3 regions of the Streptomyces sp. NPDC001220 genome follow, and region 2 is predicted to be linked to each of the others. Evidence: riboswitches for the same ligand, from Rfam matches in the RefSeq annotation. Region 2 holds a riboswitch; each other region holds the start of a gene.
The links. Region 2 has a riboswitch for S-adenosylmethionine ahead of ACWDGI_RS17565 (aminotransferase class V-fold PLP-dependent enzyme). Riboswitches for the same ligand answer to the same signal wherever they lie in the genome.

Region 1: it holds a riboswitch for S-adenosylmethionine, as region 2 does, so the genes downstream of both, thrC (threonine synthase) here and ACWDGI_RS17565 (aminotransferase class V-fold PLP-dependent enzyme) in region 2, are expected to answer to the same signal.
Region 3: it holds a riboswitch for S-adenosylmethionine, as region 2 does, so the genes downstream of both, ACWDGI_RS09590 (putative leader peptide) here and ACWDGI_RS17565 (aminotransferase class V-fold PLP-dependent enzyme) in region 2, are expected to answer to the same signal.

What each region holds. Positions count from the first base shown of each region.
Region 1 is NZ_JBSFJE010000010.1:152,410-154,667, forward strand. Features, by position in the region: gene ACWDGI_RS24390 (glucosyl-3-phosphoglycerate synthase) at 1-670, opposite strand, end outside; SAM riboswitch class I at 828-990, shown strand; gene thrC (threonine synthase) at 1,009-2,258, shown strand, end outside.
Region 2 is NZ_JBSFJE010000006.1:389,802-392,059, reverse strand. Features, by position in the region: gene ACWDGI_RS17565 (aminotransferase class V-fold PLP-dependent enzyme) at 1-871, opposite strand, end outside; SAM riboswitch class IV at 1,016-1,132, opposite strand; gene trpD (anthranilate phosphoribosyltransferase) at 1,232-2,258, opposite strand, start outside.
Region 3 is NZ_JBSFJE010000003.1:350,122-352,379, forward strand. Features, by position in the region: gene ACWDGI_RS09585 (ABC transporter substrate-binding protein) at 1-787, opposite strand, end outside; gene ACWDGI_RS09590 (putative leader peptide) at 1,038-1,154, opposite strand; SAM riboswitch class IV at 1,190-1,303, opposite strand; partial or broken gene ACWDGI_RS09595 (MFS transporter) at 1,632-1,928, shown strand; gene ACWDGI_RS09600 (winged helix-turn-helix domain-containing protein) at 2,234-2,258, opposite strand, start outside.

The DNA of each region.
Region 1 (2,258 bases), on a different contig from region 2:
CGACCAGCATGCCCAGTTCCACGCCGTAGCCGACCGGGAAGGGGAGCTGTTCGAGGAGCGAGCGGCGGGCCGCGTACTCGCCGCCGAGCGGCTGGACGAACCCGGCCAGCTGCGGCCAGTGCATGTTCAGCAGCGGGCGGGCCATCAGTTCGGTGACCCTGCCGCCCTGTCCGGCCGAGCCGGCGAGCGGGCGGTCGTACATCGCCTTGACCAGGTCCACGTCCGGGTCGGTCAGCAGCGGGCCGACGATCCCGGTGACGAAGTCGGAGGAGAACTCCCGCAGGTCTGCGTCGACGAAGCAGACGATGTCCCCGGTGGTGACGAGGAGGGAGCGCCAGAGGACCTCGCCCTTGCCGGGGACGGTGGGGATGCGCGGCAGGATCGTGTCGCGGTGCACGACCCGGGCGCCGGCCGCCGCGGCCACCGCCGCCGTACGGTCGGTGGAGCCGGAGTCGACGACCACGAGCTCGTCGACGAGCGGCGCCTGCCGCATCAGGTCGTGACGGATGATCGCGACGATGTCGCCGACGGTCGCCTCCTCGTTGAGCGCGGGCAGCACCACGGAGACGGACTGTCCGGTGCGCTGCTTGGCGGCGAGTATCCGGTGCAGCGGGCGGTCGTTCATGGACCAGGAGCGGGTGGCCAGCCAGCGCTCGACTTCTTCCAGCACAGTCAGCGGCTCCTCACTGTCACGATCACACTGCGAGGTGTGATCCATCTCGCGGTTCGGACGACTCTCTCAACTGTCCTGGCCTTCGGTTACAGTCTTGAACAACGCCGATGACCATCGCATGTCCTGGGGTCACCGGTCGTTGACAACCGCATACCGCTCATCCAGAGGGGCAGAGGGATACGGCCCGATGAAGCCCCGGCAACCCTCCAGTCGGTTACTCGCTGATCGCTGATCACTGTCGATCACTCGCGAGGCTCCCGGCTAGGGAAGGTGCCAAATCCGTCTCACGGCGAGATGCGTCGTGAGGAAGATGAGGAGAAAGGGCCTCGCCTCACATGGCTGTGCAGACTGCTGCGACCACCACCGACTCCACGACCGTCGACCTCGGTCCCGCCACTGCCCTGAGCTGCCGCGAGTGCGGCCACCGCGTGCCGCTCGGCCCGGTGTTCGCCTGCGAGGAGTGTTTCGGCCCGCTCGAAATCGCGTACGACTTCTCGGCCTACGACACCGAGGAGCTGCGGAAGCGGATCGAAGCGGGTCCCGCGAACATCTGGCGTTACGCGCCGCTGCTGCCCGTCCCCGCGGACGTGGCGACCAAGCCGAACATCAACCCGGGCTGGACCAAGCTCGTCCAGGCCGACAACCTGGCGAAGGAGCTCGGCGTCACCGGCGGCCTGTACGTCAAGGACGACTCCGGCAACCCGACGCACTCCTTCAAGGACCGGGTCGTCGCCCAGGCCGTCGAGGCCGCGCGCGCCTTCGGCTACACCACGCTCTCCTGCTCCTCCACCGGCAACCTGGCCGGGGCGGTCGGCGCCGCCGCCGCCCGGGCCGGCTTCCGCTCCTGCGTGTTCATCCCGCACGACCTGGAGCAGGGCAAGATCGTCATGGCCGCGATCTACGGCGGCGAGCTCGTCGGCATCGAGGGCAACTACGACGACGTGAACCGTTTCTGCTCCGAGCTGATCGGCGACTCGGCCGGCGAGGGCTGGGGCTTCGTCAACGTCAACCTGCGGCCGTACTACGCGGAGGGCTCCAAGACCCTGGCGTACGAGATCTGCGAGCAGCTCGGCTGGCGGATCCCGGACCAGCTGGTCGTCCCGATCGCCTCCGGCTCGCAGCTCACGAAGATCGACAAGGGGCTGCAGGAGCTGATCAAGCTCGGGCTCGTCGAGGACAGGCCGTACAAGATCTTCGGCGCGCAGGCCGAGGGATGCTCGCCGGTGTCGGTGGCCTACAAGGCGGGCCACGACGTGGTGCGGCCGCAGAAGCCGAACACCATCGCCAAGTCGCTGGCCATCGGCAACCCGGCCGACGGGCCGTACGTCCTGGACATCGCGCGCCGTACCGGCGGTGCGGTGGAGGACGTCACCGACGAGCAGGTCGTCGACGCGATCAAGCTGCTCGCGCGGACCGAGGGAATCTTCGCGGAGACCGCGGGCGGGGTGACGGTCGGAGTCACCAGGAAGCTCATCGAGAATGGGCTGATCGATCCGGCGAAGTCGATCGTTGTACTCAACACGGGTGATGGACTGAAGACGCTGGACGCCGTGGCGGGGACCGGGCTCACGGCGACTATCCGCCC
Region 2 (2,258 bases):
CGCCGATGACGTTCGGGGAGCCCGCCTCGTGCCGCGCGGCGCTGTCGTGCCACTCCACGGCCACTCCCCCGTCCGCGCGCCGGGTGACCTTGCGGCTGGCGCCGCCGCCCGCGAGGTACGGCTCGGCCGCCCGCAGCCAGTCGGCGCGACCGGCCAGGACGCCGGAGCCGAAGGGGGCGTACAGCTTGTGGCCGGAGAAGGCGATCCAGTCGACGTCCAGCTCGCGGACGCTCACCGGGTGGTGCGGGGCCAGCTGGGCCGCGTCCAGGACGATCCGGGCGCCGTGCGCGTGCGCGGCGGCGGCCAGCTCACGGACCGGCCACAGCTCGCCGGTGACGTTCGAGGCGCCGGTGACGCAGACCAGGGCCGGCCCGTGCGGGTCACGGTCGGCGAGGGCCTTCTCCAGGGTCTCCACGGCCTGGCGCGGGGTGCGCGGGGCGTCGAGGTAGCTGACCCGGGCGTCCTGCCAGGGCAGCAGGCTCGCGTGGTGCTCGGTCTCGAAGACGAAGACCTGGCAGCCGGCCGGGAGGGCGCGGGCCAGGAGGTTCAGGGAGTCCGTGGTCGAGCGGGTGAAGACCAGCTGGTCGTCCTGACGGCAGTCGAGGAACTCGGTGACGGTCCGGCGGGCGTTCTCGAAGAGGTCCGTGGAGAGCTGGGAGAGGTAGCCGGCGCCGCGGTGCACGCTGCCGTAGTAGGGCGCGTACGCGGCCACGTCGTCCCAGACACGCTGGAGGGCGGGGGCGCTGGCCGCGTAGTCGAGGGCGGCGTAGGTGACCTCGCCGCCGGTGACGAGCGGCACGGTGACATCTCGCCCCAGAACGGGCAGCGGGGCACAAACCGACTGGACGGAGGCAGCGGTGGAGACGGACATGGCGGAACTCCCGTGAGAGGAAGGAGGAAAGGGAAAAGGGTGCGCGGAAGTGGGGGCTCGGCGCCCTAGCGCATTCGCTTGCTCACGGGAGACTCCCTCGATGACCAGGATCCCTGGGCCTTGCTCATTCAGAAGAGCGTGAGGGATCCGCGCTTGCCGCAGACCTCGCTGCCTACGGCCTGGTCTTCACCCGGGGCACCCCGCCACGGACGGAGGGTTGCCGGACAGTCGGCCGGGGCCTCATGACTGTCACTCATGACCTGACTGGAAAACTAGATGAAGTGATCGCCGGCGCGCAACTCCTGTCCGGATGACGGACCGCCGAGGGCGCCGGCGCCACATGTTCCTTCCGTTCGGCGCCTACCGGTTGGTGGCCGCCGCCCAGCGCTCCAGCACCCGCTTGGCCGCGCCCGAGTCGATCGACTCCGCGGCCCTGTCCATGCCGGCACGGATCTCCTCGGCGAGCGTTCCGGTGCCCGGGTCCAGGGCCACCAGGGCCGCCGCCGAGTTCAGCAGGACCGCGTCACGGACCGGGCCCGTCTCGCCGTCCAGCAGCCGGCGCGCGACCTCCGCGTTGTACGACGGGTCGCCGCCGCGCAGCGCCTCCACCGGGACCAGCTCGATGCCGACGTCCCGCGGGTCGAAGGTCTCCTCGGTGACCTTGCCGTCGCGGACGATCCAGACGTGGGACGTGGCGGTGGTCGTCAGTTCGTCGAGGCCGTCGTCGCCGCGGAAGACCAGGGAGGAGTTGCCGCGCTCGGCGAAGACGCCCGCGACGACCGGTGCCATGCGCGGGTCCGCGACGCCGACCGCCTGGGACCGCACCTGCGCGGGGTTGGTCAGCGGGCCGAGGATGTTGAACACCGTGCGGATGCCCAGCTGGCCGCGGGCCGCGCCGGCATGGCGCAGCGCCGGGTGGAACTTGACGGCGAAGCAGAAGGTGATGCCGGCCTCCTCGGCGACCTCGGCGACCCGCCGCGGGGTCAGGTCGAGGTTGACGCCGAGCTTCTCCAGCACGTCCGAGGCGCCGGACGCGGACGACGCGGCCCGGTTGCCGTGCTTGACGACCTTCGCCCCCGTGCCGGCCACCACCAGCGCGGACATCGTGGAGATGTTCACCGTCTTGGCGCCGTCACCGCCGGTGCCGACGATGTCGACCGTGCGGCCCGGTACCTCGATGACGTTGGCGTGCGCGTACATCGTGCGGACCAGGCCGTTGATCTCGTCCACCGTCTCGCCCTTGGCCCGCAGGGCGACGACGAAGCCGGCGATCTGGGCGTCGGTCGCCTGGCCGCGCATGATCTGGTCCATCGCCCAGGCCGTCGCGTCCGCGCTCTGGTCCTGGCCGTAGAGCAGCGCGTTCAGCACCTCGGGCCAGGAACGGCCC
Region 3 (2,258 bases), on a different contig from region 2:
ACTGCAGACTGCCGGCCCGCACTCCGGCCTCGGGCACGACCTTGAACACCAGCTTGTCCAGGTAGGCCTCGCCCTTCTTCGACCACAGCGAGGAACCCCAGTCGTACCCGGTCCGCCTGGCCAGGGTGACCGACTGGTTCTGCACGTACTGCTTCAGCACGAACGGCCCGGAGCCGACCACGCCGTCACTGCACTTCTGCTGCGGGGACTTCTTCACGCTCGCCGACGACTCGATACCCAGCGAGTGGGTCGAAGTCGCCTGCAGGAACTGGGCGTTGGGCTGCTTGAAGGACACCTTGACGGTGAGCGGGTCGACCACGGTGGTGCTTTCGACACCGCTCAGATAGCCCTCCGCGAGGGTGCCCAGGGCGCCGAGGTCCGGCACCGCGTCGAAGTTGTCCTTGACCACCTGGGCGGTCAGCTTCGAGCCGTCGCTGAAGGTGACCCCCGGCCGCAGATGGAACGTGAACGTCGTCGCGTCGCTGCTGATGTCCCAGCTCTTGGCGAGCCACGGCACGATCTTGCCGGTCTTCGGGTCCTGGTCGGTGAGGGAGTCCACGATCTGGCGCACCGAGTAGATGGTGTCGTTGCTTCCCACCTGCTGCGGATCCACGCAACCGGCGTCGGATCCCACCGCGAAGGTCAGGGTGCCGCCGGACTTCGCCCGGCCGCTTCCGCCGCCGGAGCCGTCGTCGCCCGAACCGCACGCGGTCAGCAGGACACTGGTGGTCAGGAGCGCGGCCAGGGGCGCCCATCGGGAGGGTCTGAAATCCGGAAGTGCAGTCACGGAGGGCTTTCTCCTACTCGTGTCACCCGGCACGGGGTGCCGGGCTTCGGGGCGCGAGGCACGGCCGTGCAGGGGCGTGCAGGGGCGTGCAGGGGCGTGCGGCCCCGGCCGGATCGGCGCCGGCCGGGGAAGCGCAGTGCAGACGGAGGACGAACGGAGGCAGGTGGACGACACCGGGGACCGGTGACGGGGAAAGGCGCCGCGAAGGGCCAGGCCGGTGACGAGGGTCAGCCGGCGGCAGGCGGGCCGGTCAGGCCCGACAGAGGCAGCTGGTCGAGCGCTTCAGATCGATGTGGCGCCGGCGCGAGAGCCGGGAGTACGCCGTGGCGTCGGCGGGGGAGGCAGCCGGGTCGTCGCCGTGTCGCATGCCGGTCCCTCCTCGTCTCCGGCCCCGGTCACGGGGCCACGCGCTTGCGGGAGTCGTCGCTGACCCCGCCGGGCTTTCACCTGGAGCACCCCACCGCGGGGGAGGGTTGCCGGTCAGCGAGCCAGGGCTTGACGCTGACACTCAATGCCGTTGGCGATCGTACGGATCGGTTTTGGCGTACGTCAATGCCGCATCCGGCGCCCTGTTCGAGAAGACGGGACCGTCTCACGTGCCGGGACGCGCGGTGGACGCACCTGGTGCCGTGTGCTTTGATCCGGCCATGGAGACCGCAGGTCAGGCACGCACGGTGCGGCTCGACCCGTTCTGGGTGGGCCGCCGCGCCGACCAGTTCGACCAGACCTGTCGCTGACCGCTCGCGCTCCCTTCACCCTTCTCCAGCCGCGAACACGCCGTCGCCGAGCGGCCGTTCCCGCCCCTGTGCGTCCCAACTCGTCGTGACTTGCCGGAGAGAGAGGCATGGCCGTCAACAGCAGCGCTCCGACAGGGGTGTTCGCCGCGCTACGGGTCCGTGACTACCGGATCTACTGGAGCACCGGCCTGGTGTCCAACATCGGCAGCGCCATGCAGGGGGTCGCGCTGGACTGGTTCGTCCTGACGCTCACCCACAGCGGAACCGCGCTCGGCTGGGTCGCCGGACTCCAGTTCGCCCCCGTACTGCTGTTCGGCCTGTGGGGCGGGGTCATCGCGGACCGGTACGACCGCCGGACCCTGCTGCTGTGGACCCAGACGCTGTACGCGGTCCAGGCCCTGCTCCTGACGGTCATCGTCTTCTCCGGGCATGGCGCGCTGTGGCTGCTGTACGTGCTGTCGTTCGGCCGCACCGCCCGGCCCCCGGTCGGCGTCGGCGACGGCATCGGCATCGGGATCAGGCTCGGCGTCGGCGTCGGCGTCGGCGTCGGCATCAGGCTCGGCGTCGGCACCGGCATCGGCGTCAGCGACGGCGCCGACCGGCCGCTCGCCGTCCCCCGATCACCGGCCGCCACACGAACCGTCCGTCGGAGAAACGCCCCCTGCCGTCCGCCGGAGAAGCGCCCCATGATCGCCCGTGACCCGGGCCGTCAGCCGCTCTCGGCCGGTGCCGGT